One region of the Falsarthrobacter nasiphocae genome, then DNA from elsewhere that is predicted to be linked to it. Evidence: riboswitches for the same ligand, from Rfam matches in the RefSeq annotation. Region 1 holds a riboswitch; each other region holds the start of a gene.

What was found. Region 1 has a riboswitch for S-adenosylmethionine ahead of J2S35_RS03215 (trans-sulfuration enzyme family protein). Riboswitches for the same ligand answer to the same signal wherever they lie in the genome.
Region 2: it holds a riboswitch for S-adenosylmethionine, as region 1 does, so the genes downstream of both, metX (homoserine O-acetyltransferase MetX) here and J2S35_RS03215 (trans-sulfuration enzyme family protein) in region 1, are expected to answer to the same signal.
Region 3: it holds a riboswitch for S-adenosylmethionine, as region 1 does, so the genes downstream of both, J2S35_RS06030 (acetate--CoA ligase) here and J2S35_RS03215 (trans-sulfuration enzyme family protein) in region 1, are expected to answer to the same signal.
Region 4: it holds a riboswitch for S-adenosylmethionine, as region 1 does, so the genes downstream of both, J2S35_RS04575 (MetQ/NlpA family ABC transporter substrate-binding protein) here and J2S35_RS03215 (trans-sulfuration enzyme family protein) in region 1, are expected to answer to the same signal.

The regions. Positions count from the first base shown of each region.
Region 1 is NZ_JAVDUI010000001.1:714,249-721,339, reverse strand. It holds gene J2S35_RS03230 (MFS transporter) at 1-355, opposite strand, end outside; gene purH (bifunctional phosphoribosylaminoimidazolecarboxamide formyltransferase/IMP cyclohydrolase) at 523-2,133, shown strand; gene J2S35_RS03220 (hypothetical protein) at 2,468-2,719, shown strand; SAM riboswitch class I at 2,867-2,969, shown strand; gene J2S35_RS03215 (trans-sulfuration enzyme family protein) at 3,075-4,271, shown strand; gene J2S35_RS03210 (NAD(P)/FAD-dependent oxidoreductase) at 4,302-5,795, shown strand; gene J2S35_RS03205 (zinc ribbon domain-containing protein YjdM) at 5,904-6,275, shown strand; gene J2S35_RS03200 (Ltp family lipoprotein) at 6,782-7,091, shown strand, end outside.
Region 2 is NZ_JAVDUI010000001.1:1,735,148-1,742,238, reverse strand. It holds gene J2S35_RS07865 (solute symporter family protein) at 1-697, opposite strand, end outside; gene J2S35_RS07860 (DUF485 domain-containing protein) at 694-1,068, opposite strand; gene metX (homoserine O-acetyltransferase MetX) at 1,214-2,422, opposite strand; SAM riboswitch class IV at 2,458-2,577, opposite strand; gene J2S35_RS07850 (ABC transporter ATP-binding protein) at 2,749-4,806, opposite strand; gene J2S35_RS07845 (ABC transporter ATP-binding protein) at 4,803-6,539, opposite strand; gene J2S35_RS07840 (CPBP family intramembrane glutamic endopeptidase) at 6,590-7,091, opposite strand, start outside.
Region 3 is NZ_JAVDUI010000001.1:1,337,611-1,344,701, forward strand. It holds gene J2S35_RS06020 (O-acetylhomoserine aminocarboxypropyltransferase/cysteine synthase family protein) at 1-1,001, opposite strand, end outside; gene sfnG (dimethylsulfone monooxygenase SfnG) at 998-2,236, opposite strand; gene J2S35_RS06030 (acetate--CoA ligase) at 2,306-4,288, opposite strand; SAM riboswitch class I at 4,414-4,501, opposite strand; gene J2S35_RS06035 (SRPBCC family protein) at 4,682-5,137, opposite strand; gene J2S35_RS06040 (iron-siderophore ABC transporter substrate-binding protein) at 5,272-6,333, shown strand; gene J2S35_RS06045 (FecCD family ABC transporter permease) at 6,386-7,091, shown strand, end outside.
Region 4 is NZ_JAVDUI010000001.1:1,007,071-1,014,161, forward strand. It holds gene radA (DNA repair protein RadA) at 1-2, shown strand, start outside; gene disA (DNA integrity scanning diadenylate cyclase DisA) at 114-1,325, shown strand; gene J2S35_RS04555 (hypothetical protein) at 1,405-2,028, opposite strand; gene J2S35_RS04560 (HhH-GPD family protein) at 2,123-3,025, shown strand; gene J2S35_RS04565 (hypothetical protein) at 3,247-3,465, opposite strand; gene J2S35_RS04570 (amino-acid N-acetyltransferase) at 3,641-4,189, opposite strand; SAM riboswitch class IV at 4,262-4,375, shown strand; gene J2S35_RS04575 (MetQ/NlpA family ABC transporter substrate-binding protein) at 4,515-5,408, shown strand; gene J2S35_RS04580 (methionine ABC transporter ATP-binding protein) at 5,414-6,481, shown strand; gene J2S35_RS04585 (methionine ABC transporter permease) at 6,553-7,091, shown strand, end outside.

The DNA of each region.
Region 1 (7,091 bases):
TCTCGTAGTTCGGGGCGAGCCCGCCGAGGACGGTGAAGACGCCGAACATGGCAAGCGTCAGGGAGAACGCGGTCTTCCGGCCGAGGCGGTCGGCGACGGCGCCCCAGGCGAAGGCGCCAACGCCCATGCCGATGAGGTTTGAGGTGCCGAGGAGGGCCGTCTCGCCGGCGGAGAGGTGCCAGTGCTTGACGAGGAGGGGTGCGAGGACGCCGTTGAGCGTGACGTCCCAGGCGTCGAACATGAAGCCGAGGCCGCCGATGAGGAAGATGCGGCCCTGCACTCCCCAGCGGAAGGGCAGGTCCTGGACGATCTCCGCGGCGGTTGGCAGCTGCCCGGTGGGGGCGGGTGCGGTCATGGCACTCCTTGGTCGTTGTCGAACTGACAAAAAGCACTCTACGCCCTGAGGGCCCCTCCGCAAGCCACGCGTCACCGGCGCCCCAACGCGGCGTGGCCTCGAACCTCCTAGACTGGACAAGGACGCCGGAGGGACGCGACCGGCGCATGACACCAGGAGATTTCCCGATGACCCTTGCCCTTGACCGTGTGCCCCTCAAGCGGGCCCTCGTCTCCGTGTATGACAAGACCGGCCTCGACGAGCTGGCCCGCGGCCTCCACGAGGCCGGGGTGTCCATCGTCTCGACGGGCTCCACGGCCAAGCGCATCGCCGAGGCCGGCGTCCCTGTCACGGAGGTCTCCGAGGTGACCGGGTTCCAGGAGTGCCTCGACGGCCGCGTCAAGACGCTGCACCCGCGCGTGCACGCGGGCATCCTCGCGGACCGCCGCAACGAGGACCACGTGGCGCAGCTCGAGACCATGGAGATCGAGCCCTTCGACCTCGTCGTCGTCAACCTCTACCCGTTCGCGGAGACGGTCCGCTCCGGCGCCGGCCAGGACGAGGTCGTCGAGCAGATCGACATCGGAGGCCCCTCGATGGTCCGCGCCGCGGCCAAGAACCACGCCTCGGCCGCGATCGTCGTGGACCCCGCGTCGTACCCGAGCGTCGTCGAGGCCGCCAAGAACGGCGGCTTCGACCTGCGCGCCCGCCAGCGCCTCGCCTCCCTCGCGTTCGCGCACACGGCGGCCTATGACAACGCCGTGGCCGCCTGGACCGCCGCCCAGTTCGGCGACGACGACCAGCCCGCCGAGTTCCCGCCGTACGCGGGCGTCGCCCTCGAGCGCGCCGAGACCCTGCGCTACGGCGAGAACCCCCACCAGAGCGCGGCCATGTACGTGGACCACGCCGCCCCGGAGGGCATCGCCCAGGCGGAGCAGCTCCACGGCAAGGCCATGAGCTACAACAACTTCGTCGACGCGGACGCGGCCCTGCGCGCGGCGTTCGACTTCACGACGCCCGCCGTCGCCATCATCAAGCACGCCAACCCGTGCGGGATCGCCTCGGTCCCTGAGGGCGGCGAGATCGCGGACGCCTACGCGAAGGCGCATGCGTGCGACCCGGTCTCGGCCTTCGGCGGCGTCATTGCCTCCAATCGCACGGTGACGGAGCGCATGGCGCTCGCGGTCAAGGACGTCTTCACGGAGGTCGTCGTGGCGCCCGGGTTTGAGCCAGCCGCCGTCGAGATCCTCACGCAGAAGAAGAACATCCGCCTGCTCGTCCTCCCGGAGGGCTTCCGCCGGGACTCGGTGGAGATGCGCCAGATCTCCGGCGGCATGCTCCTGCAGAAGTCTGACGTGATCGACGCCGAGGGCGATTCCCCGGCCAACTGGACCCTCGTGGCCGGAGAGGCCGCGGACGAGCGGACCCTGGCCGACCTCGAGTTCGCGTGGCGCGCCGTGCGGGCCGCCAAGTCCAACGCGATCCTCCTTGCGAAGGACCAGGGCGCCGTGGGCGTGGGCATGGGCCAGGTCAACCGCGTGGACTCCTGCCGCCTCGCCGTTGAGCGCGCCAACACGCTCTTCACGGTGGACGGAGAGCCCGTGGAGCGCGCGCGGGGCGCCGTGGCCGCCTCGGACGCGTTCTTCCCCTTCGCTGACGGCCTTCAGATCCTGCTCGACGCCGGCGTGCGCGCGGTCGTCCAGCCCGGCGGCTCGGTGCGGGATGAGGAGACGATCGCCGCGGCGAAGGAGGCCGGCGTGACGATGTACCTGACCGGCACGCGCCACTTCTTCCACTAGAGATCGCGCGTCATGATGTGGTTGGCACGGCCGTGCCACTGATGTGAAAATGAGCGGGCTCTGCCGTGAATCGTGGAAGTTTTTCACCGAATCGTCCACCAGAAGACAGAGCCCGCTCATGATCCAGGGTGACGTGCCTGTGGCACTGGCCGGACGCTTGTGCCTCCTCGCTACGTCATCTCCTGGACAGAGACGCGCAGGTCTACGTTGCTGAGAGGATCGGTGCTTCCGGCCATGGCGGACTGCTGCCCCCGAGGCGGCCCTCGACACTCACTCCAGGCTGCATCGCGCACATCACCGCAGGGGGATCTTGATTGTGTCTCGTCCTAGAATCATGAAATCCATCGCTCCTTCCCTCGCCATTCTGGCGACGGCGATATTTTTGTGGGTTGCCGCCCGCGGAACGCGGAGCCCTCGCGAGACCGTGATTCTTTTCTCACTCATTTTTGGTCTGTATCTGCTGGGTGCGGTGTGGGCGTATTTCCGACGGCAGCATGGACTGGCCGTATTTTTGGCTATCGTGTCTTTCGTGGCAATTCCAGCCCTGGTTTCCTATGGATATTTTGTTGAGATGGTGACCCGCTGAATCTTGGGGCATGGCGTTGTTGACCCCATCTGTGTCGACCGCGCCGTGGGCCATCACCGCTGGGCTCCTCGTGAGCCCCGTCCGGACTCCTGCGATCCGCCCCGCGTGTTGACGAGCGTCCGCCTTCGGCGCTACGGTCGGAGAAGCAAACCATCAAGAGCGGCCGAGAGATCTGGCTCAGTGACGCCGCAGCAACCATGGTCGACGACCCTTCGCCGCCCAACGGTGCTTCCGCCAGAACCGATGGAGATGTATCACACGAGCCGTCTCCGGGAGCCCTCGGCAGGACTGCGCCCCGTTCCCGGTCTCACCGTTCACTCTGATGCCTCCCTTGGTTGATCCCAAGGAGTGTCCTATGACCCGATCCATCCCGGCGCGGCGGAGCGCCGCGCGCCCCCGCTCGTTCTCCGAGGTCCCACACGCCGGGCCCGGTTTCCACACCAGGGCCGTCCATGCGGGCCACGGCGCGGAGCCCCGCCCCGCCCCGGATGCGCGCTCTCGCGTGGAGGCGCAGCTGGCGGCCCTCGAGGGCGGCGAGGCGGCCTTCGCCTTCGCCTCTGGCCGCGCCGCGTGCACGGCGGTCCTGCGCGCCATGCTCGGCCCGGGTGACAGCGTCCTCTTCGGGCGTCAGGGCGACGCCGGCTCCCGCCGCGTCGTCGAGCAGCTCGCCCCGGCGGTCGGCTTCACCCAGACCCTTGTGGACGTCTCCGATCTCGACGAGGTCGAGGCCGCCGCGGCCCGCACGCGCCCCGCCGTGATCTGGGTCCACTCGCCGTCCGCCCCGTTCCTCGCTGTGGCGGACATCCCCGCGCTGGCCCGCGTTGCGGCCTCGGTGGGGGCCGTGCTCGTCGTGGACAACACCGCGGCCACGCCCTTCGCGCAGCAGCCGCTCGCCCTCGGCGCGGACGTCGTCGTCCACTCCCGGGCCGGACTCCTCGCGGGGCACGGGGGCGCGCAGGGCGGCGCCGTCGTCGTCGGCCGCTCAGGGCTCCCCAGCCCTGGCGAGGCGGGAGGGACCGGCACCCCGCAGCTGAGGAGGAGGGGGCTCGCCGAGGCCGTGGCGCGCGCCCGGCAGGAGGACGGGACGGCCGCCGGCACCCAGGCGAGCGCGCTCATCACTCGGGGGCTCCCGACGCTGGGGCTGCGCGTGGAGCGCCAGAGCGCCACGGCCCTGCAGCTCGCGCGCTGGCTGGAGCACCAGCCGGACGTGGAGGAGGTGCTGTACCCGGGGCTGCCGGGCTGCCCTCAGCACGCCGTTGCGCGGCGCCAGATGCGGTGCTTCGGCGCGGCGCTCGGGCTGAGGCTCTCGGGAGGGCCGACGGCGGTGCGCGGCTTCGCGGAGTCCACCCTCCTCTTCGCGCCGTCAGCCGGCGGGGGAGGGGTGGCCTCGGGGCTGAGCCTCGGTGACGGGCTCGTGGGCCTGTTCGTGGGGCTCGAGGACGGCGCGGACCTGAAGCGGGACCTCTCCCGGGCGCTTGACCACGCGAGGGCGCGGGTCGAGGAGGAGTGGCTCCTGCGGGCCGGCTCGATGTTCGCGGGCGCTCTCGGCTGACATTCTGGCTTGCCTGAGATGCTAGGGGGCATGGAGAAGAACTCAGCTGAATCAACGGTGAATGCGGGCACGCGGGAGGTCGACGTCGTCGTCATCGGCCTCGGCAACGGCGGGGAGGGGATCATCTCGAACCTCGCGGGCCAGGGCCTCGAGGTCGTGGGAATCGAGGCGCACCTCGTCGGCGGGGAGTGCCCCAACTACGCGTGCGTGCCGAGCAAGATGATCCGGCACGAGTCCATGCGGGAGCACCCTGCCTGGGACCGCGTGGCGCACCGGATCCGCCGGGACACGGCGCACAACTGGGACGACTCCACGACCACGGAGAACCTGCGGGAGACCGGCGCGGAGATCATCCACGGCATCGCCGAGCTGACGGGGGAGCGCACCGTGACGGTGCGGCATGCCCGCCCGGACGAGAGCCAGGGCAAGACCCCCGACGGCAGCCCCAGCGGCTCCCACGACTCGGCCTCCGACGCCTCAACCGAGACCGTGTTCCGCGCTCGGCGTGCCGTGGTCCTCGGCACAGGCTCGGTCAGCGTCCTGCCCGAGGTCAAGGGCTCCGCGGGAGACGTGGGCCAGAACGCGATGGCCTTCCCGACCGCGCAGGAGACCCGCCGCCCCGGCGAGCCCGTGCGCTTCTGGACCCACCGGGACGTGGCCACGGCCACGACGCTCCCCGCCAGCGTCGCTGTCATCGGCGGCGGCGTCATCGCGTGCGAGCTCGGCCAGTTCCTGGCCCGCTTCGGGGTCGAGGTGACCATGCTTGTGCGCGGCCCGCGCCTCATGCGGACCGAGGGCGCGAGCGAGGCCGAGTTCATCAAGGGCTGCCTCGAGGCGGACGGCGTCCGCGTCCTCACCGAGACCGAGGCCGTCTCCGTTGAGCACACGGAGTCCGGGGCCGTCCGGGCGGTGCTCTCCACCGGCGGGGAGATCGTCGTCGAGCGCATTCTGGCGGCCACCGGACGCAAGCCGCGGGACCCGCGCGCGACGGACGTCTACTGCCGCGTCCTCGAGGACGGTGAGCCCTCCTCCTGGCTCTTCGCGGTGGGGGACCAGGGCTCGCACGGCGAGTTCACGCACGTGGCCGTTCCGGACGGGAAGATCGCCGCGGACGTCATCCTCGCGGGCGGGGAGGTCGACGACGTCTCGCCGTTCCCCCTCCACGCCGTCCCGCGCGTGACGTTCACGGTCCCGGAGATCGCCGGAGTCGGGCTGACGGAGGACGCGGCGCGGGAGAAGGCCGAGGATGAGGGCTGGGACGTCGTCGCCACGACCAAGGACGTCAATGAGAACGCTCGCGGCTGGATCGACGAGCTGCACGGGTCGATGACCCTCGTCGCGGACCGGAAGAGTGGGCGGCTCCTGGGGGCCTCCGTGGCCTGCGAGGGGGCGGGCGAGGTCCTCGGCGCCCTGACCGTGGCCGTCCACGAGAAGATGACAGTCGGGGAGCTGCGGCGCGTCCTCTGGGCGTACCCCACGCTGCACCGCGTCATCGGGGACGCGCTCGCCGAGCTGGACGCCTGAGCGCCGCCGGGGCAGGCCCAGCACAGCCGGGGGCGGAAGGAGACCAGCGCGGCGCTCCTTCACCCCGGCGCCGGCGGCCGCGCGGGGCGCCGGCGGTAGAATTGGCCTGTGACTGACACCCAGACTGACGTCCTGCCGCCCTGCCCCGAGTGCTCCTCCGAGTACGTCTACGAGATGCCGCCGCTGCTCGTCTGCCCCGAGTGCGCGCATGAGTTCTCCCCCGCGGACGCTGACGCTCCGGGAGAGGACGACGACGCCCCCCGCGTCATCAAGGACGCCGTCGGCAACGTCCTCGCGGACGGGGACACCGTCACCGTCATCAAAGACCTCAAGGTCAAGGGCCAGTCCCAGTCCATCAAGGTGGGCACCAAGGTCCGCGGCATCCGCCTCGTGGACGGGGTCGGGGACCACGACATCGACTGCAAGGTGGACGGGTTCGGCCCCATGCAGCTCAAGTCCTCGGTGGTCAAGAAGGTCTGACCCGCCGCGTTTCCTACGCGCTTCGGCAACCTCGGCGCCCGCCAGGTGAATACGTGAAAACGGCACCCCACGATTGGGTTGAACAATTCGCCCGTTTTAACTGTCTACTTTTCGTGCTGTAGAGTCTTGTCTCACATGAGGTACGTGATCTGCGTGCCCAGTAACGCGGCCTCTGACCGCGTTGCGACGGCGGACTCAACGAGGAGTATGCGATGTCTAACTCTCTTCCCGGACCAAGTGATATTCATGGGCCGGCTACTCATCCTCAGCCGGGAGTTCCCGGAGGGCCTACTGGCTATCCGGCTCCCGAATCTGGTTCGCACGCCCCCAATAAGCGGGGTGGCGGCTGTCTTAAGTGGGCTCTCATTATCGGTGGAGCTTGCCTTGGTCTCATCATCTTGATGAGTTTAATTGGGTCGCTGGGCAAGTCCAACGACACTAGCAGTTCAAAGACGACTCCCTCGGCTACCCCGTCGATTGCACAGCCCACGGCTTCGGAGACCGCCGTGGCGCCGACCGAGGAGGCTAGCGCTACGCCCGAGCCTGAAGTGACGACGCCGGCCGCAGCCGCCCCCAGCCAGCCGGCAGTGTCGGCGGTCAATCAGGCTGCACTGAACAAGGCGAATCAGTACGCGTCGGTAATGCACATGTCCAAGCAGGGAGTCTATGACCAGCTTGTGTCGGAATACGGGGAAAAGTTCACACCTGAGGCGGCCCAGTACGCAATCGACAACATGAAGGCGGACTGGAATGCTAACGCCCTGGCGAAGGCGAAAGTTTACCAGAAGCAGATGAGCATGTCGCCCAGCGCGATCT
Region 2 (7,091 bases), 1.0 Mb from region 1:
TCCCGGTGGTCTCCACGGCGTGGCCGAGGAGGCTCGAGAAGTCGAACCCGTGCATGGCGAGCACCCAGACGCTCATGATGCCCGCGCCGAGGATGAGGAGGACGGCCTTGATGATCTGCACCCACGTGGTGCCCTTCATGCCGCCGATGAGGACGTACGCGATCATGAGGACGCCGACCACCGCGATGACGAGCGACTGGCCCGTCTTGGAGTCCACCCCGAGGAGCAGGGAGACAAGGCCGCCGGCGCCGGCCATCTGTGCGAGGAGGTAGAAGAAGCAGACGGCGAGCGTCGTCAGGGCGGCGACGATGCGCACGGGGCGCTGACGGAGCCGGAAGCTCAGCACGTCCGCCATCGTGAAGCGTCCCGTGTTGCGCAGGAGCTCCGCCACGAGGAGGAGGGCCACCAGCCAGGCCACGAGGAATCCGATGGAGTAGAGGAATCCGTCGTACCCCTGGACGGCGATAGCGCCGACGATCCCGAGGAACGACGCCGCTGAGAGGTAGTCGCCGGCAATGGCGAGGCCATTCTGCGAGCCGGAGAACGAGTGCCCGCCCGCGAGGTAGTCCGCGCTCGTGGTGTTGGCGCGCGAGGATCGGATGACGATGATCATCGTCACGATGATGAAGGCCGCGAAAATCGAGATGTTGAGGACGGGGTCCCCGACGGCGGCGGCGATGGTCGGCGCGGCAATCATGCGCGGTCCTCCTTGTCAGCGGAGCCGAGGGCGGGGCCCGTGGCGTCGGCGTAGTCGGCCCTGATCTCCTCGCCCAGCGGGTCCATGGTTCGGTTCGCGAAGCGCACGTACATCGCGGTGATGACAAACGTGCTCACAAACTGGAGAAGACCGAACACCAGGCCGATGTTGATGTTGCCCATGACCTTGATGGACATGAAGGAGTGCGCGTAGGCCGCCAGAATGACATAGGCGAAATACCAGACGAGAAAGGCGATCGCCAGGGGGAAGACGAATCGCCGGTGGCGGCTCTTGAGCTCTCGGAACGGTGCGGAGTCCTGGACCGCCTCGTAGGAGTCCAGCCTCCGTTCGTCTGCGCGTGGCTGATGCATGGCCGCGGCCCTACCTTCACACTCAGTGGGCCGCCGTCGTCTCTCGCTCGGCGTGAGGGCGGGCCCCATTGTCCTCTCGACGGGCGTTCCCGCGAGTTGGATCGAGATTAACAGAGACCTAGATCACAGTCACATATGTGTCGGATCACATTGCCGAGTCGGTGCCGAGGAGCCCCCGGACAGGGCCCTCGAGGAGAGCCGCGTGCGTGAGAAATGCGTCGTGCCCGTTCGGGGCCGAGATGCTCACATGGGGCGCCCCCAGAGCACGCGCTAGCCGCTCCGACTGCGCCGGCAGGTAGAGCCGGTCCGTGTCCACGCTCGCCACGAGGAACCTCACCCCGGCAGCCCGCGCGAGCGCAGCCTTGACCCCGCCCCGTCCCCGCCCGACGTCGTGCCCCATGAGCGCCTGCGTGAGGCGCAGGTAACTGTTCGCATCGAAGCGCCGGGAGAGCTTGGCCCCCTGGTGACGCAGGTACGACTCGATGGCGAACCCCTCCGCCCCGTCCCCCTCCTGCGGGCACCGGGAGAACCGCGCCTCAAGCTCAGCCTCGGAGCGGTAGGAGACGTGGGCGATCTGCCGCGCGAGGCTCAGGCCCTGCACGGGGGGCCGCTCCCGCGAGTAGAAGCCGCCCCGGAAGTCGGGATCCGCCCGGATGACGTCGCACTGGACGGCGCCGAGCCCGATCTGCTCAGCGGAGGACGCCGCCGTTGAGGCGATGACGGCGCAGGCGTCCACGAGGCCGGGGAACGTCACGGCCCACTCGAGCGCCCGAGCCCCGCCCAGCGAGCCGCCCAGAACCGCCGCCCACCGGGCCACCCCGAGACGCTCCATGAGCAGCCGCTCCGCCCTGACCCCGTCCCGTAGCGTCACCGCGGGAAAGGCCCCCGCGTACGGCCGCCCCGTCCTGGGGTTGAGCGAGGTCGGCCCCGTCGATCCCGCGCACCCGCCGAGCACGTTGACGGCGACCACGAAGAAGCGCGTGGTGTCCACGGCCCGCCCCGGCCCGATCAGCGCGTCCCACCATCCCGGATCCGCCCCTGCCCCGTGCGCGTGGGCGTCCCCCGTGAGCGCGTGCAGGACCAGCACCGCGTTCTGCCCCCGCGCGTCCAGCGTCCCCCAGGACTCCCACGCGAGGCTCACGTCCTCGAGCCTCTCGCCTGACTCGAGGTCAAGGGGGCCGACGACGGTGACGCCTGCGGCCGTGGGTGCCCCGCCGTCGCGGTCCGGGCCGCCCGGGCTCGCCGCCCCGTCCGGGCGCAGTGCCTGCGAGGAAGCGGCGCCAGAGGGGGTCGAGGGCGCGTGAGCGGGTGACTGGGTGCGGGCGGGTGACGGGGTGTGCTGAGACAAGGTCATCGGCGGCCTTCCAAGATCCCAGGCCGCACTCGAGGCGGCCGCGCTTGCCCGCGCGCCGGTTGTGGCTGCGGACCAGGTCCTCACCCGGGGCACCCCGCCGCGGTGGGAGGGTTGCCGACCAGCTAGCCGGGGCTTGTCAGCTGGTACTCGTGACCTAACCCGTCCATTGTGGACCGAAGCCCCGCCCCCTCGCAACGCCCTGCGCGCGCTGCACGGGTCCCAGGCCCGCCCCGTGCAGCGCCCCCGAGTGTCCAGCGGCTCGCACCACATGAGACGGGGCCGCCCGCGCGCGACGCGCGGGCGGCCCCGTGGCAGGCTCCTGAGGGCTATGCCTTGGCGGCGGCCTCCTCGGCCTCGAGGTCCACTCCCTGCGTGAACTGGGACATGTAGAGGCGGTAGTACGCCCCTTCGCGGGCGATGAGCTCCGCGTGCGTGCCCTGCTCGACGATGTCGCCGTCCTCCATGACGAGAATGATGCTCGCGTCCCGAATGGTGGACAGGCGGTGGGCGATGACGAAGCTCGTCCGGTCCGTGCGCAGGGCCGCCATGGCCTTCTGCACAAGGAGCTCGGTCCGGGTGTCAACGGAGCTCGTCGCCTCGTCCAGGACCAGCAGCGAGGGCTGGGCAATGAACGCGCGGGCAATGGTGATGAGCTGCCGCTCACCGGCGGACACGTTGGTGCCCTCGTCGTCGATCACCGTGTCATACCCGTCCGGCAGGGCCCGGACGAACCGGTCCACGTAGGTGGCGCGGGCCGCCTCGACAACCTCCTCGTCCGTCGCGTCCAGGCGTCCGTACCGGATGTTCTCCCGGATGGTGCCCCCGAAAAGCCACGCGTCCTGGAGGACCATGCCCACCTTGGAGCGGAGCTCGGTGCGGGAGAGGTCCCGCACGTCCACGCCGTCCAGGCGGATCGAGCCGGTCTTGATCTCATAGAACCGCATGAGGAGGTTGACGAGCGTCGTCTTGCCCGCGCCCGTCGGTCCCACGATGGCCACGGTCTGGCCAGGCTCGGCGGTGAACGTGAGGTCGCGGATGAGCGGCTTGTCCTCCACGTAGGAGAAGCCGACGTGGTTGAACTCGACACGGCCCTCGACTCGCGCCGGAAGGACCGAGCTCTCACCCTCGGACGCCTCCTCGTCGGCCTCGAGGAACTCGAACGTCCGCTCCGCGGAGGCCACGCCGGACTGGAGCATGTTCGCCATGCCGGCGATCTGCCCCAGCGGCTGCGTGTACTCGCGCGAGTACTGGATGAACGCGGTCGCGTCGCCGAGCGTCATCTGGCCGGAGGCCACGCGGAGCCCGCCGAGCACCGCAATGCCGACGTAGCTCAGATAGGACACGAACTGCATGACCGGCATGATCATGCCGGAGATGAACTGCGCCCCGAAGGACGCCCGGTAGAGCTCCTCGTTGCGCTCGTCGAAGCGGGAGATCATCTCCTCCTCGCGGCCGAACACCTTGACAAGGTCGTGGCCTGAGAAGGACTCCTCGATCTGCCCGTTGAGGGCGCCCGTGTTCTTCCACTGCTCCTTGAACTTCGCCTGGCTGCGGGAGCCGATCACACCCGCCGCGACGCCGGAGAGCGGCAGCGCGATGAGGGCCACGAGAGCCAGTTGCCACGACACGATGAACATCATGACGATGATGCCGACGACCTGGATGATCGACGACAGCAGCTGCGAGAAGGCCTGCTGGAGCGCTTGCTGGATGTTGTCCACGTCGTTCGTCACGCGGGAGAGCACGTCGCCGCGCTGACGCGTGTCGAAGTACCCGAGGGGAAGAGCGTTGATCTTCGCCTCGACCCGCTCGCGCAGACCGTAGACGGCCTTCATGACCATCCGGTTGAGGAGGTAGGCCTGGAGCCACAAAAGCACGGACGCGCCGAGATACATGGCCAGCACTGTGAGGATGAGCCGCAGGAGCTTGTCGAAGTCGATGCCCTGCCCCGGCGTGAAGTCCATGCCGGCGAGCATGTCGGCCATCTTGGAGTCGCCGCTCGCGCGCACGCCGTCGATGACCTGCTCCCGCGTGGCCCCCTCGGGGACGCTGCCCGCCATCTGCTTGCCGACCACGCCGCCGAAGATCACGTCCATTGCGTGGCCGAGGATCCTCGGCGCGATGACGTTGAGCATCGAGGCCGCGACCACCATGAGGGTCACGACGAGCATGCCCACACGCTGCACTGCCAGCAGGCTGAAGAGCTTCTTGGCGCTCGGCCAGAAGTCCTTGGCCTTCTTGCCGGACGAGCCCCCGAACATGTCGCCGTCCATCTCGCCGGGCGTGAAGTCGTCGAACTCATCCGGCCCGGCGGCTGCCGCGTCGAGCTCCAGAGGCTCCTGCGCGGCGGCCTCCTCCTTCGCCTTCATGCGCCTGCTGCTCATGCCGCCTCCTCCGCGCTCATCTGGGATTCGACGATCTCCTGATACGTCGTGCTGCTCTTCAGGAGGCTCTCATGCGTTCCCCTGTCGACGATCTCGCCCTTGTCGAGGACGAGGATTTGGTCGGCGCCGCGGATCGAGGAGACGCGCTGGGCCACGATGATGACCGTCGCATCTCGCGTCGGCTCCTCCAGGGCCGCCCGCAGGCGCGCGTCAGTGGCCACATCCAGGGCCGAGAACGAGTCGTCGAACAGGTACACCTTGGGCTTCATGACGAGGGTCCGGGCGATGCACAGGCGCTGCCTCTGCCCGCCGGAGACGTTCGTTCCGCCCTGAGAGATGGGCTCGTCGAGGCCCTTGCTCTTCGCCTCGACGAAGTCGCGCCCCTGCGCAATGGCCAGCGCCTCCCAGAGCTCGTCGTCCGTGGCGTCCTGCTTGCCGAAGCGGAGGTTCGAGGCGATCGTTCCCGAGAACAAGTACGGCTTCTGCGGCACCATCGAGACGATCTCCTTGAGGTCGTCCCGGCCGATCTCCGCCACGGGCACTCCGTCAACGAGCACCTCGCCCTCCCCCGCATCGTGCAGGCGGGGAATGAGGGACAGCAGGGTCGTCTTTCCGGAGCCAGTGGACCCGATGATCGCGGTCGTCTTGCCGGGGCGCGCGGTGAAGGTCAGGTTGGACAGAACCGGCGCCTCGGCGCCCGGGTAGGCAAACGAGACGTTCTTGAAGTCGACGACGCCGGTGGCCCGCTCGGCGGCGAGCCCCGAGGCCGCGGTGTCCCGCATGGACGGGACGACGTCGAGCACGTGGCCAATACGGTCCGCGGAGATCGAGGCGCGGGGAATCATCATGGCCATGAACGTGCCCATCATGACGGCCATGAGGATCTGGAGGAGGTACTGAAGGAAAGCGGTCAGCGCGCCGACTTGCATGTTTCCGTCGTCCACCCGGTGCCCGCCGAACCAGAGGACGGCGGCGGTGGCCAGGTGGAGGATCATCATGATGATCGGGAACATGATGGCGAAGATGCTGCCCACTCGCAGGGACACGTCGGTCATGGCCCGGTTGGCGTCGGCGAAGCGATCCGTCTCGTGAGGCTCGCGCGTGAACGCACGCACGACGCGCATGCCCGTGATCTGCTCCCGAAGCACACCGTTGATGCCGTCCAGCTTCTCCTGCATCGAGCGGAAGAGGGGCATGAGCATCCAGACGAGGCTGCCGACGACCACGAGGAGCACCGCCACGGACACCCACACAAGCCAGGAGAGGGAGACGTCCTCTCGCAGGGCCATGATGATGCCGCCGATGCACATGATCGGGGTCATGACCATGAAGTTCAGTCCCATGAGGGTCACCATCTGAACCTGTTGGACGTCATTGGTCCCGCGAGTGATGAGGGTGGCGGCGCCGAACTCGTTGACTTCTCGGGCGCTGAACGCGGAGACCTGCCGGAACACGCTCCGGCGCAGGTCCCGGCCGAGGCCCATGGCGGCCTTGGACCCGAGATAGACGGCGATGATCGCGGCGATCACCTGACCGAAGGCGACAGCGAGCATGAGGCCGCCCGTGCGCCAGATGTAGTCCGTGTCTCCGTTCGCCACGCCCTTGTCGATGATGCGGGCGTTGAGGCTCGGCAAATACAGGGTGGCCAAGGTGGCGAGGAGCTGGAAAATGACCACGCCAATCACGAGGCCGGTGTACGGCTTCATGTAGCGGGCCCAGAGTTTCAAAAGCATGAAGGCGGGGCTTTCAGGGACGGGGAAAGGTCACGCCCCGGGCCCCCGCCTCACAGCCTGGCGTACCAGGACGCGGCGAAGAAGGCGGTGGCGTCGAGCAGAACGTGAGCCACAATCAGGGGGGCTAAACGCCCAGTCCTACTGTAAATGACGCCGAAGATGATGCCCATAGCGAGGTTGCCTGCAATTGGCCCCACGCCCTGATAGGAGTGGTAGAGACCACGCAGAATTGCACTCCCCACAATGACCTGGGCCGGTCCCCAGCCCATCTGACGGCCGCGCCAGAAAAGGTACCCGATCATGATGATCTCCTCCAGCAGGCCGTGCCGCACGGCCGACAAGAGAAGGATCCCGTGGTTCCACCATTCGAGGCTCAGCCCGCTCGGGTTCAGCCTCGCAGTCACGCCCAAGGCCCGCCCCGCCGCGTAGACGCCGAGCGTCCCCAGGCCAATGAGGAGGAACAGCCCCAGTCCTCCGACGACGTCGCGCGCCGCCCCGCCCCTCCCCCGCGGGGCCGCGAGTCCAAGTCTCGCGAGCGCCCCGCGGAGCCCT
Region 3 (7,091 bases), 620 kb from region 1:
TGCCGCGCGCGCTCATGCTGCGGGTGGCTCGGCAGTCCGGCGTGGTTGACGTAGGTGACGCGCGGGTCCGCCTCGAGCCACTCCGCCACGGCCTGGGCGTTGGCGATGTGCGCCTCGATCCGCAGCGGCAGTGTCTCCACGCCCTGAAGCAGCTGGAACGCGGACTGCGGCGCGAGGGCAGGCCCCACGTCCCGCAGCTGCTCGCAGCGCAGCTTCGTGAGGAACCCGTACTCGCCGAAGTTCCCCCACCAGCGGATGCCGCCGTAGCTCGGCACCGGCTCGGTCAGGCCGGGGAAGCGCCCGTTGCCCCAGTCGAAGCGCCCGGACTCGACGACGACCCCGCCGAGCGTCGTCCCGTGCCCGCCGAGGAACTTTGTGGCCGAGTGGACCACGATGTCCGCGCCGTGCTCCAGCGGGCGGAAGAGGACCGGCGGCGTCAGCGTGGAGTCGACGATGAGCGGCACGCCGTGCTCGCGGGCGAGAGCGGCGAGCCCCTCGATGTCCGCGATCTCGCCGGAGGGATTCGCGACGACCTCCGTGAAGATCGCCTTCGTCTCGGGGCGGAGGTGCTCAGCGAAGTCCGCCGCCTCGTTGCTGTCGACGAACGTGGTCTCGATCCCGAACCGGCGCAGTGTCACGTCCAGCTGCGTCACGGTCCCCCCATAGAGCTTCGAGGAGGCGAGGATGTGGTCCCCCGAGCCCGCCAGCGCTGCGAAGACCAGGAAAATCGCCGACATGCCCGACGCGGTGGCCACGGCTCCGATCCCGCCCTCGAGGGAGGCGATGCGCTCCTCGAACGCGGCCACCGTGGGGTTGCCGATCCGCGAGTAGATGTTGCCGTACTTCTGGAGGGCGAAGAGGCTCGCCGCGTCCTCCGTGCTCGTGAAGACGTAGGACGTGGTCTGGTGGATGGGGACGGCCCGCGAGCCATGCTCGGCATCCGGGGTCCCCCCGGCGTGGAGGGCCCGCGTGCGGAGCCCGAAGGTGCGGTCCTGGCTCATGCCGCGCTCCTCTCGGGGGACAGGGTGGCGTCGGCGGAGGCGGTGGCCTCCTCGGCGCTGACGCCCGGCACGTCCGGAACGAGGCTCGAGTCCAGTTCCGTGCCGTGGGCGCGGGCGAGGTCCGCCTCGAGCTCGCGGACAATCGGCAGGACGTCGCGCCCGAACGCGGCGACCTCCTCCTGGAAGTGCAGGTACCCGGTGAGGAGAAGGTTCACGCCGAGCTTCTTGTACTCGATGACCCGCTCCGCCACCTGCTCCGGCGTCCCGATGAGCTGCGTCTTGAACCCGTCGTTGTACTGGACGAGGTCCTCGAACGAGGAGTCTGCCCACATGCCCTTGCCGTCCTTCGTGGACTGCCCGGCCTCCTTGACGGCGCTCTGGAACCCCTCGACGGCGGGCCGGTGGGCCTTGGCGATGATCTCCCGGAGCGTCTCGCGGGCCTCCGCCTCACTCTCCCGCACGATCGCGAAGCCGTTGATCCCGAACTTCGGCGTGCGGCCGGCCTCCCGCGCGGCGGCGAGGACGCCGTCGACGTTCTCCGCATACCCCTCAAGCGAGCGGCCATTGGAGAAGTACCAGTCCGCCGTCCGCCCTGCCGCGGCCTGCGCCGCCGTCGAGTTCCCGCCGAAGAAGATCTCCGGGTGCGGTCGAGCCGCCTGAGGCAGGGGCTTGGGGCTAAGGGTGAAGTCGGAGATGTCGTAGTACGAGCCGCTCTGCGAGTACCCGTCCTCGGTGAGCAGGCCCCGGAGCGCGGTGATGAACTCCTCCGTGCGCACGTAGCGCTCGTCGTGCTCCAGCCACTCCAGCCCGAAGCCGGTGAACTCGTTCTTGAGCCACCCGGAGACGATGTTCACCGCAGACCGGCCGCCCGAGAGGTGGTCCGCCGTGATGAGCCACTTCGCCAGCACGCCGGGGTGCCACAGCCCAGGGTGGATGGCGGAGATGACGTTGAGACGCTCCGTGGCCCCGAGGAGAGCGAGGCTGAACGAGGTCGCCTCGTGCTGCTTGTCCGCGCCGTAGCTGGCCGCGTACCGGGTCTGGGTCAGCGCGTACTCGAACCCGGAGCGCTCGGCGATCCGCGCCAGCTCGCGGTTGTACGGGAACTGCCAGTCCGTGCGCTGCTCGATCGTCGAGACGACGAGCCCGCCCGAGACGTTCGGCACCCAGTACGCGAACTTCAGCGGCGTCTCCAGGGCGGAAACGGGGGTCTTGAGGGTGGACGAGAGTGTGCTCATGGGAGCCTCCTGGGTAGGGAAGGGTGAGGTGAAGGGAAAGGAGACGGGCCGCGAGGGCGGCGCCGTGGTTCAGAGGCGGGGAAGAATCCCCGCGGACCGGAGCCCGGTCACGCGCTCGCGAACGCCGGCAAGGGCGGGCTCGTTGGCGAGGCTCGAGGTGTCCCCGAGTGGGGTCTCCGTGAAGATCTGGCCCAGCAGCCTGCGCATGATCTTGCCGGAGCGGGTCTTCGGCACGTCCTCGACGGCCACGACGTGCGCGGGCTTGGCCACCGGGCCAATCGCGGCGGCTACCGCTTGCCTCACGCGTTCGCGGACCGCTGCGGCGTCATCCGTGCGCGTGGAGGGGCCGACGACGAAAACCGCCACAGCCTGCCCCGTTCGCGCATCAGGCACCGCGCACACGCCCGCCTCCGTGGCCTCGGGCAGCGTCAGGACCGCGGACTCGATCTCGATGCTGGACAGGCGGTGCCCGGACACGTTGAGGACATCGTCCGCCCGGCCGGAGACCCAGAGGTGGCCGTCGCGGTCGAGCGTCGCCCCGTCCCCGGAAGAGAACCAGCCCCGCTCCGCGAACGCGCCGAAGTACGAGTCCCGGTACCGGCCCGGGTTCCCCCACACGGTGCGGGCGATCCCCGGCGGGACGGCGCCCAGGACGAGGTGCCCCGACTGGCCCGGGCTCACGGGGCGGCCCGCGTCATCCACGACGAGCGCCCGCGAGCCCGGCAGGGCAGCGTGGACGGAGCCGGCGGGGACGGGCGCGGCGGCAGCGTCGTCGCCCTCTCCCATCTCCCAGGGGAGGGGGGAGCACACGGTGGCGCCGGTCTCTGACTGCCACCACGTGTCCACGTGGGGAAGGGGGCCGAAGGCGCGCGCAAACCAGGCGTGGGTGTCGGGGTCGATGGGCTCGCCCACCGTGCCGAGGATGGCGAGGCTTGCGAGGTTGTAGTGGGTGGGCAGCCCGTCCGGGAACCAGGAGCGCAGGGTGCGGACGAGGGTGGGCGCCGTGTAGTAGCTCGTCACACCGTAGCGCTCGATGATCTCCAGGTGCCGGCCGGGGTGGGGCGTGTCAGGCGTCCCCTCGTAGAGGACCTGCGCAGCGCCGTTCGAGAGCGGGCCGTAGAGCGCGTACGTGTGGGCCGTGACCCAGGCGAGGTCCGCGGTGCACCAGTGGACGCGGCGGCCGGCGACGCCGAAGAGCTGCTCGAACGTCAGGCTCGCTTGCGTGAGATACCCGCCCGAGGTGTGCACGAGGCCCTTGGGGCGGCCGGTCGTGCCCGAGGTGTACATGATGAAGAGGGGGTGCTCTGCGTCGAAGGAGGCTGGCTCGTGCACGGTGGGAAAGCCGCCGACGAACGTGTCCCACACCCGGTCTCGGCCGGGAGTCAGCGGGACGTCCAGGCCCGTGCGGCGGACCACGAGAACGGCCTCGACCCGGTTGTCCCCAGACAGGGCCTCATCCGCGAGAGGCTTGACCGGCACCGGCAGGCCGCGGCGATTCTGGCCGTCGCTTGTGATGAGCACCTTGGCGCCGGTGTCCTCAATGCGGAACTTCAGCGCCTCCGCGCTGAAACCCCCGAAGACGAGGGCGTGGACCGCGCCGATGCGCGCGCAGGCCAAGGCGGCGACGACGGTCTCCAGGATCACCGGGAGGTGGATGACCACACGGTCCCCCGGCCCGACGCCCAGCGACTCCAGGGCGTGGGCCGCCTGGGAGACGAGCTCCTGGAGGCGGCGGTACGTCACGGTCTGCCGGTCGCCGGGCTCTCCCTCAAGGTGCAGTGCGACCTCGGAGCCGCGGCCCGCCGCCACGTGGCGGTCCACGCAGTTGACGGCGACGTTGAGGCGGCCGCCCTCGAACCACGTGAAGGCGGGGACGCCGTCTGGGCTGACGGACTCGGCGTGGACGGTGTGCCAGGGCTCGTCCCAGTGAAGCCGGCGGGCGGCGTCGGCCCAGTAGCGCTGGCGCTCGGCCTCGGTGGTGGGGTGCGCGAGGAACTGCGGGTCCAGGGTGGGGTGCTGTGCGGCCGGGGCGGTGAGGGGCCCGTCTGGCAAGAGGGACTCGAGCTCCGAGGCGCGGGCCCGGCGGGGGCTGGCGAGAGCGGCGGCTGCGGTGAGTCCCGGAGCGCCTGGGGATGTGCGGGTGCGCAGAGGCGCGGCGGCCTTGACCACGGAAAATCACTCCATCGATCTTGGCGGAAGCACCCTGCTGAATCAGGGTTGCTGCGGCGTCATGGAGCCAAGTCTCTCGGCCGCTCTGGATGGTTCGTGTTTCTAGAATGCATCGAGCGGGCGCTCTGCGCAAGTCCCCTCGTGGGCCTGCCCACATGCTGGGCTTCTGGCCCCTGGTCTCATCCCGGGGCCGCTCGCCCCTTGCCCCTGGTCTCTTCCCCGCGCCCCGCGCCCCGCTGCGGGGCTGGGGCAGGGGGTGGGGAAGGGCGGGTCTCGCTAGGAGGCGAGCCGGGCGAGAGTCTCGCGGATGCCGTCGTCATTGCGGCGGAAGGCGCCCACGATGACGTACCCGAGCCGCGGCATCTTGGCCCCGGCCGTGTTCCAGGTCTCTGTCACGCGGGCGCCGCCCTCGGCGAGGGGCTCGATCTCCCAGCGCCACTGGTGGCCGCCGGGGTGGGTCCACTCGATGAGCCGGCCGTCCTCGAAGGCCGTGACGCGGTTACGGATCTTGTAGCGCAGGTGGTTGAGCTCCATGTGGGTGACGAACTCGTCGCCCAGGGTGAGGCGCTCCGGTCCAGTCACTTCTGCCTGGACGCTGCCGCTGCCGTCGAGTTCGTGGTGCCGGTGCGGGTTGGCCAGCGTCTCGAAGAGCTCCTTCGGGTCGCGAGCTGTCTCCACGGTGTAGGTGATGCGGTCTCGTGAGGTGACCTGTCGGGTCGGTGTCGTCTGCATGGGGACAGCCTACGAGACGAAAATCGGCGTTTATTAGGAAAGGTCCAGGTTTCCTAATAGGCCAAGCTCAGGTTAGTCTTACCTAAGCGACTCGTCGCTGCGTATGATCGACCGACCCTAGACAAGGATTCACTGTGGACTTCTCTCGTCGCACGGGCCTCCTGGCCTTCGGCAGCCTCACCGCGGCCGCCCTCCTCTCCGCCTGCTCCACCGGCTCGTCCGACAAGAGCGCCTCTTCGCCCTCCGGGTCTGCCGCTGCGGACAGCGGCGCGTTCCCCGTCACCATTGAGCACGCGTTCGGCTCCACCGAGATCAAGGCGGAGCCCAAGCGCGTCGCCACGATCTCCTGGGTCAATGCCGACGTCGTGCTGGCGCTGGGCGTGGTCCCCGTGGCCATGGCCAAGGACACGTTCGGTCAGAACGAGAAGGGCTCCCTCCCCTGGAAGGACGAGGCGCTGGAGAAGCTCGGCGCCCCGATCGGCTCGGACAAGGCCCCGGTCCAGTACTCCGACGCGGACGGCATCAACTTCGACGCCCTGGCCAAGGCGACCCCGGACCTCATCGTGGGCGTGTACTCGGGCATGACCAAGGAGGACTACGAGAAGCTCTCCAAGATCGCCCCCACCATCGCGTACCCCGAGGTCGCGTGGGGCACGTCCTGGCAGGACTCCCTCACCATCGTCGGCAAGGCACTGGGCCGCTCCGGCGAGGCCAAGCGCCTCCTCGATGAGGGCAACGCCAAGCTCGAGAAGGTCAAGAAGGACCACCCGGACTTCGCGGACAAGACGTTCATCTTCGCGAACCTCACCCCCGGCAAGACGGACGGCGTCGCCGCCTACACGAGCATCGACAACCGGCCCCGTTTCATGGAGTCCCTCGGGTTCAAGCCCGCGCAGGTCGTCGTCGACGCGGAGAAGAAGGCGGGGGAGAAGAAGTTCAACGTCCAGTTCTCCGCAGAGAACTCGAAGGACCTCGCCTCGGACATCCTCCTGACCTGGGTCCCGGACGCCAAGACCGCCGAGGCGATCAAGAAGGACAAGCTCCTCAGTCAGATCCCCGCGGTCAAGCGGAACGCGGCCGTCTTCGATTCGAACAACACGACGACGATCGCCCTGTCCGCGATCTCGATCCTCAGCATGCAGTACGCGATCGACAACTACGTGCCGAAGATCGCCGAGGCCGTCAAGAACGCGTAACCCGTCGATGAGTCACCCCGTTGAGAACCCGGCGCAGCAGAGGCGGCGGCGGATGACCGCGTGGGGGGCCGGCGTGATCCTGCTGGCCCTCCTCGCCATCAGCATCCTGCTGAGTCTTGCCGTCGGCGCGCGCAGCGTCCCTCTGGGGGACGTGTGGCGCGGGCTGACGGCGGATGACGGCTCCTTTGAGGCCGCCGTGGTCAGCGCCCGCGTCCCCCGCACGGTCCTCGCGGCCTGCGCGGGGGCGGCCCTCGGGCTCGCGGGCACAGGCATGCAGGGCCTGACCCGCAACCCGCTCGCGGACCCGGGCATCCTCGGGGTGAACTCGGGGGCGGCGCTCGCCGTCGTCGTCGGCATTTTCGCGTTCGGCGTGAGCGGGCTCGTGGGAACGATGGCGGCCGCCCTCATCGGGGCCGCCGCCGCGAGCCTGCTCGTGTTCCTCATCGCGGAGTTCGGCCCCTCGAACGGCTCGGCGGTCAATCTCGCCATCGCGGGCGCGGCCGTGGGCGCCGCGTGCAGCGCCGTCATCGGCGCCATCCTCCTCAACAGCCAGGTGACGCTGGACGTCTTCCGGCGGTGGCAGATCGGCTCGGTGGCGACGAACTCGTTCGAGTCCTTTGTGCCCGTGCTGCCGCTGCTCCTTGCGGGCGCGGCGCTCCTGCTCACCAACGCGGGCGCGCTCAACGCGATCGCGCTGGGCGAGGACGTCGCGCGCGGCCTGGGCGTGTCCCTGGGCCGGGCCCGCTGGACGGTGGGCG
Region 4 (7,091 bases), 290 kb from region 1:
AGCCCCCGCCAAATTGTTCTGGCCGTCACCGCCCGGAGCCTAGAATGACGGGGAGGCCTTTGCGCCTCGGACAAGCGGCCCCGGCTCGCACGAACCACCCCAAGAAAGTCCCCATGCCATCTGCGAATGAGTCCACCCAGCGAGACTCCCTCCTCCGTGAGACCCTCAAGCGAGTCGCCCCCGGAACTCCGCTGAGGGAGGGGCTCGAACGCATCCTGCGCGGCCGGACTGGAGCACTCATCGTGCTGGGGGAAGGCCCGGAGATTGACAGCATCTCCCACGGCGGGTTCGTCATCGACACCGAATTCACCCCCGCCCGTCTCCGAGAGCTCGCCAAGATGGACGGCGGAATCGTCCTCAGCCGGGACGGCTCCCGCATCCGCAGCGCAGCCGTCCATCTCCTGCCCCAGTCCGCCACGACGGCCACGGAATCGGGCACCCGGCACCGCACGGCGGAACAGACCTCCCTGGCCACGGGCATGCCCGTCATCACCGTCTCCGCGTCGATGAACATCATCTCCCTCTTCACAGACGGCACCCGGTACGCACTGGACCGCCCCGAACTCATCCTCGAACGCGCCAACCAGGCCCTCAACACCCTGGAGCGGTACCGCGAGCGCCTCGAGTCCGTCATGCACCACCTCACCCAGCAGGAGCTCGAGGCCACCGTCTCGGTGCGGGAGCTCGCCACCGCCGTGCAGCGCCAGGAGATGGTGCGCCGCATCATCCACGAGATCTCCACGTACACGCTCGAGCTCGGCGCGGAAGGCCGCCTCGTGACGCTCCAGCTCGAGGAGCTCGCCTCCGGCACCGAGGGCAACACCGAGCTCCTCCTACGGGACTACGCAGGCCTGGACATTCATGACCGCGCCCACCCGGGGGCGGAGGGCTCAAGCTCCGCCCAGCCGACCACGGCCGGCGCAGCCCCGAAGGCCCCCCAGGAGCCCGCCTCGCCCAAGGCCGAGGCCGCGGCGGCCAAGGCCACAGCCAAGGTCATCGCGGATCAGCTCGCCGCACTCGCCGAGCTCACAAGCGCCGAGCTCGTGGACCTCAGCAAGGTCGCGGCCATCCTGGGCGTCGAGTCCAGTGTGCAGTCGCTCGACAGGCTCGTTCAGCCCCGGGGGCACCGCATCCTCGGGCAGATCCGCAACCTGCCGCGGAGCGTATCAGACCGGATCGTGGCCCGGTTCGACGGCCTCCAGGGCCTCCTCGCAGCCTCCACCGAGGAGCTCATGAGCGTGGACGGCGTCGGGGAGCAACGGGCCAGGATCGTCCGGGAGACCCTCTCCCGCATGGCAGAGCTCAACTTCTTCGAGCACTACTAGGCCCCTCGCCTCAACTGAGCGCCACCCTCCAGCTCGCGGCCTGCGAGCCCCGGGGGTGCCCGCCACCGCCAGACCCGGGCTACTGGGCGTTGAGCTGGAACGTCTTCGGCGCCGAGGACACCTTCCCGAGCGTCCCCACCAGCTGATACGTGCCGGGGTCCGCGGGAGCGGCCGTCGCCGAGCACGAGCCCGAAGACTTGCCGCGATTCCACGTGAAACGCGCCGTCTCCGACTTCCCGGGCTGGATGTTCTTGTACAGGTCCTTCGCGTCCTTGCGGCAGACAGTCGTGGAGAACACCTTCTGGGAGCCGTTGAGGACGCTCAAGTCCATGACCTTGGTGCCCACGTTGACCACGCACGCCTCGCTCGAGATATTGGTGATCTTCAGCTCGAACACGGGCATGTCCTTGGGGCCGTACGCCTCCTTGTCCGGCTTGGCCTCCAGCTGCACGAACTGGTCGTAGCAGAGGGGGTACTCGGCTCCACTCGCGCTCGGCGCCGCGCTGGCAGAACTCGGGGCGGACGGAGTCGCGGAGGCCGTGGGCCCGGCGGCCGGCGCAGACGAGGGCGCACTGTTCCCCGCCGCGCGAACGAGCGCCACAATGCCCGCAACAATCCCCCACACGATGGCCACGAGCAGGAGCAGCACAATGACGGCTGCGATGCGTCGGCGGCGGTACACGGCAGGCGACAAACGGGGCATGGATCTGCTTTCCTCCGGGCGGGCGGCTCTCCGCACGAGTCTATGCGGCCAACCTGGCCGCCTCTTCAGAGCCCCTCCCGCATAGGCTTGAACGGTGACCCCGACAGCCGCCCGCCTCGACTCCTTCCACCGCCGCCTCCTCGACTGGTTCGACGACCACGAGCGAGACCTTCCCTGGCGCCACGACGGCACCACCGCGTGGGGCGTCTTCGTCAGCGAAGTGATGTCGCAGCAGACCCCCGTCGCCCGCGTGGCCCCCATCTGGGCGGAGTGGATGACGCGCTGGCCCCGTCCGGCCGACCTCGCGTCCGTCCCCGAGGCTGAGGCGGTCCGGGCCTGGGGCCGTCTCGGCTACCCGCGGCGGGCCCGGCGCCTCCACGCAGCGGCCGTGGCCATGGTCGAGGACCACGCCGGCGAGGTCCCCGACACCGAGGAGGAGCTCCTCACCCTCCCCGGCGTGGGCCAGTACACGGCCGCCGCCGTCGCGGCGTTCACGTTTGGCCGCCAGGCCGTCGTCGTCGACACGAACATCCGGCGCGTCCACGCCCGCTGGGAGACGGGGCACGCCCTGCCGGAGCCGAGCCTCACGCGCCGGGAGATGGCGCTGGCCGCCGAGCTCCTCCCGTCAGAGGAGAGCGGGCTCTCGCCGAGGTACAACGCGGCCGTCATGGAGCTGGGGGCGCTGGTGTGCACGGCGCGCTCGCCGCGGTGCGGGGACTGCCCTCTCCTCGACGACTGCGCGTGGATTGCGGCGGGGCGGCCCGAGCCGCATTACACCCCGAAGGGCCAGCCGTGGGCGGGGACGAAACGGCAGATCCGCGGGGCGATCGTCGGGCATCTGCGGGAGCGGGAGGACGGGGACGCGCGGACGACGACGATCCAAGCCGTTGTGGGCTCGGTCCAGCCCTCCCCTGAGCCAAGCCGCGTGGAGGAATGCCTCGAGGACCTCATCAGGGAGGGCATGGTGACGCAGGACGGGGACCGGGTGACGCTGTAGGCGTGGCGAGTGCCTGCGCGCCGAACCCCCGTGACAACGGGGCTGCGAAGGCCGAAACGCTCGCCGGGCCGGAGGTCAGGCAAGGCCGAGGGCCGGACCCCATGGGGACGTGAAAGCGGCGGCCCCCAAACGGGAACCGCCGCTGCACGAAAAGAAGTGGGTGAGCCGCTGCGTGACTGTGCGCGGCCTGCACCGGGACGCCGCTCTCACGGCACGGAGTACTACTCGTTGTTGCCGAGCTTGTCCTTGAGGAAGTCCCCGGCCTTGTTGAGCTTGTCGCCGTGCTGCTCCTGCAGACCGTCGACCTTCTCGTTGAGGCCACCGAGCTTGTCGCCATGCTGCTCCTGCAGACCGTCGACAGCTCCGTTGAGACCGCCCTCGCCGTTGGCGGCGTTTCCGAGCGCGTCCTTGGCACCATTCTTGATGTCTTCGAAACCCATGTGCGTCTCCTTCTGTTGAAGAAAGACCTGAATCACCGTGATGATTCCGGCGGCGCCAGTCCGGTCAGCGCTCTTGTTCTTCAACCTAGACCCGTGGCGACGATTCCCGCAAGCACCCCGGTGAATCCCCGGGGTGCGGCCAGCCCACTGCCAGGGACCGCATCGCAGCACCCGTTCAGGAGAGGCGGCGAATCATCCGAGTGTTGCCCAGGGTGTTGGGCTTGACCCGCGCCAGATCCAGGAACTCGGCCACGCCCTCGTCGTGAGACCGGAGGAGCTCCGCGTAAACGGCCGGATCGACGTCGTCCTGATTGCTCATGACCTCAAAGCCATGGCGAGCGAAAAAGTCCACCTCAAAGGTGAGGCAGAAAACCCGGGTGACCCCAAGGCTGCGCGCGTCGTCGAGAAGAGACTCAAGCAGGCGGCCCCCGAGGCCCTGGCCGCGAGCCCGCCCGTCAACCGCCAGCGTGCGGACCTCAGCGAGGTCCTCCCACATGACGTGGACGGCGCCGCAGGCAAGAAGCCCCTCGGCGTCCTCGGCGACCCGGAACTCCTGGATGGACTCGAAATAGGAGACGGCCTCCTTGGCCACAAGCACGCGCTCAGCCGCGAGCGGTGCGACGAGGGCGCGGATCCCCGCGACGTCCCCCGTCCTCGCGCGGCGGATGACCACGTCCGGCTGTGCGTCGGGTCCGTGCGGTGGGGTGAGGGATTTCGCGGCCATGCCTCCCAGTATGGGTTGCGGGCGGCCGGATTTGTGAACGCGCCCGCCTCTGGGTCAATATAGGAAAAGCAGGATCAAGAGACCCGACGCAAAGCTCTGGCTAGTCGGGCGGCAACCCTCTCCCGTAGTGGGGTGCCCCAGATGAAGATCCGGCCGGCGCGGATTGCGCTCCGGCAAGTACGGCGGTTCCTCGCAGAGAACAGCCTCGATCACACATGAAGGGCCCTTCCTCTGCGAGCCGCCACAGTACTGATGCGGCTCACCGTTCACTTCCAGCCGTCTCTGTGGACACAGGCGGCGGCTGACCGTCACATCAAGGAACATCATGAAACTCAAGAAGCTCATCGCTGCGGCGGCTATAGCCCCCATCGCCCTCAGCCTCGCGGCCTGCTCGCCCTCCGAATCCTCGGGCGACGCCAGCGGCTCGAAGGACTCGAAGACCGTCACGATCGGCATCGTGGACATCAACCCCCAGCAGGACGTGCTCAAGGAGGTCGCGAAGGAGAAGGGCATCAACATTGTCTACAAGCCCTTCCAGACCTACACGCAGCCGAACCCGGCGCTGAAGCAGAAGCAGATTGACCTCAACTGGTTCCAGCACATCGCGTACCTCGCGGACTACAACGTCAATGCGAACGACACACTGACGCCGATCGGCCCCACCGAGATCGTCCCGCTGGGCCTGTACTCCAAGAAGCACACGTCCGTGAAGGACCTCCCGCAGGGCGCCGAGGTGGCCATCCCCAACGACTCCATCAACGAGGCGCGCGCGCTCAACCTCCTCAAGGCCCAGGGCCTCGTCACCCTCACCTCCGAGACCACGGCGCCGAGCACCCTGGACGTGGACAAGGCGAAGTCCAAGGTCAAGGTCACCCCGGTTGACGCCACCCAGACCGTGCTCCAGCTGAGCTCGCTCGACGCCGCCGTCGTGAACAACACGTTCCTGGGCCGCGCGAACCTGGACCCGAACAAGGCCCTCGCGAAGGACGACCCCAAGGATCCCTCGGCCGTCCCGTACGTCAACGGCTTCGTCTCCCGCGCGGAAGACAAGGACAACGAGACCTACAAGCAGATTGCCGAGCTCTACCACGACTCCCGCGTCCAGGAGGCCGTGAAGAAGGAGTCGAAGGGCACCTCGGTCGAGGCGAAGAACTCGCAGGCCGAGATGATCGACGTCCTCAAGAAGTACGAGGACTCGCTCAAGAACGCGAAGAAGTAGGCGCAGTGTCGTCAGTTCTCAACTCCTCGGCGGCGGGCACCGAGCCCGCCGCCGAGGGCGCCATTGTCTTCACCAACGCGACGAAGCAGTTCAGGGTCGGCAAGAACCTTGTCACGGCGGTGGACAACGTGTCCCTGCGCATCGAGAAGGGCGAGATCTTCGGGATCATCGGCTACTCGGGTGCGGGAAAGTCCACAATCGTCCGCCTCATCAACGGTCTTGAGCCCGCCACGAGCGGCTCCATCCTCGTCAACGGCCAGGAGGTCGTGGGGCTGAGCGAGGGGCAGCTGGCGAAGATCCGCCCGAACATCGGCATGATCTTCCAGCAGTTCAACCTCCTCACGTCCCGGACCGTGGAGCGCAACGTCGAGTTCCCGCTGGAGCTCGCCGGGTGGCCCAAGGCCAAGCGCAAGGCCCGCGTGGCCGAGCTCCTCGAGTTCGTAGGCCTCTCCGACCGCGCCAAGAACTACCCCGAGCAGCTCTCGGGCGGCCAGAAGCAGCGCGTGGGCATCGCCCGCGCCCTCGCCAATGACCCGGCGATCCTCCTCGCGGACGAGTCCACCTCGGCCCTCGACCCGGAGACGACCGCGGAGGTGCTGCGCGTCCTCAAGCGCGTCAACGAGCGCCTCGGCATCACCATCGTGGTCATCACCCACGAGATGGACGTCGTGCGCACCATCGCGGACCGGATCGCCGTCATGGAGAAGGGCCGCGTCGTGGAAACCGGCAGCACGTTCGAGATCTTCTCGAACCCGCAGACCACCACGACCCGCTCCTTCGTCTCCACCGTGGAGCACTCCGAGCCGAACGCCGAGGAGCTCGCGCACTTGCGCAGGCGCTTCGATGGGCGTCTGGTCACCGTGACCATCCGGGACGGCTCCCGCGTGGGCACCATCCTGTCCGACGCCGGCGCGGACGGGGTTCGTTTTGAGGTGGTCTACGGCGGTATTTCCGCACTGCAGGAGAGGTCCTATGGCTCCCTGACCGTGGCCCTCACGGGGAACGATGCGGCCATTGACCGCCTCATCGCCAACCTCGCCTCCGAGACCGATGTGAAGGAGCTTTCCGCATGACGGCCTCCCTGACTACCACCGCGCTTTCCACCTGGGTGCCGCTGGCCGCGAATGACACGGACTGGAACAAGATGCGTCCGGCGCTGCTCGACGCGCTCCAGGACACCCTGTACATGGTGTCCCGGACGCTCCTCTTCGCCGGCATCCTGGGCCTGATCGTCGGCCTGCTGCTGTACTGCCTCCGCCCGAAGGGCATCCTGGGCGGGTCCCCCGTGGCCCGCGGGCTGCACCTGGTGCTCAACCTGATCATCAACACGGTGAGGCCCATCCCGTTCATCATCCTGCTCGTGGCCGTCTGGCCGCTGACGGAGGCCGTGGTGGGCAAGACGATTGGCCCGAACGCCGCGGTCTTCGTCATGACCATCGGCGCGACGTTCGCGGTGGCTCGCATCGTTGAGCAGAACCTCATGAGCGTGGACCCCGGCGTGATCGAGGCAGCCCGCTCCATGGGCGCCAAGCCGTGGCAGATCATTCGCAAGGTGATCCTGCCCGAGGCGCTCGGCCCGCTCGTCCTCGGGTACACGTTCCTGCTCATCGGCATCGTGGACATGTCCGCGATGGCCGGCGCCATCGGCTCCGGCGGCCTCGGCAACTTCGCCATCATGTACGG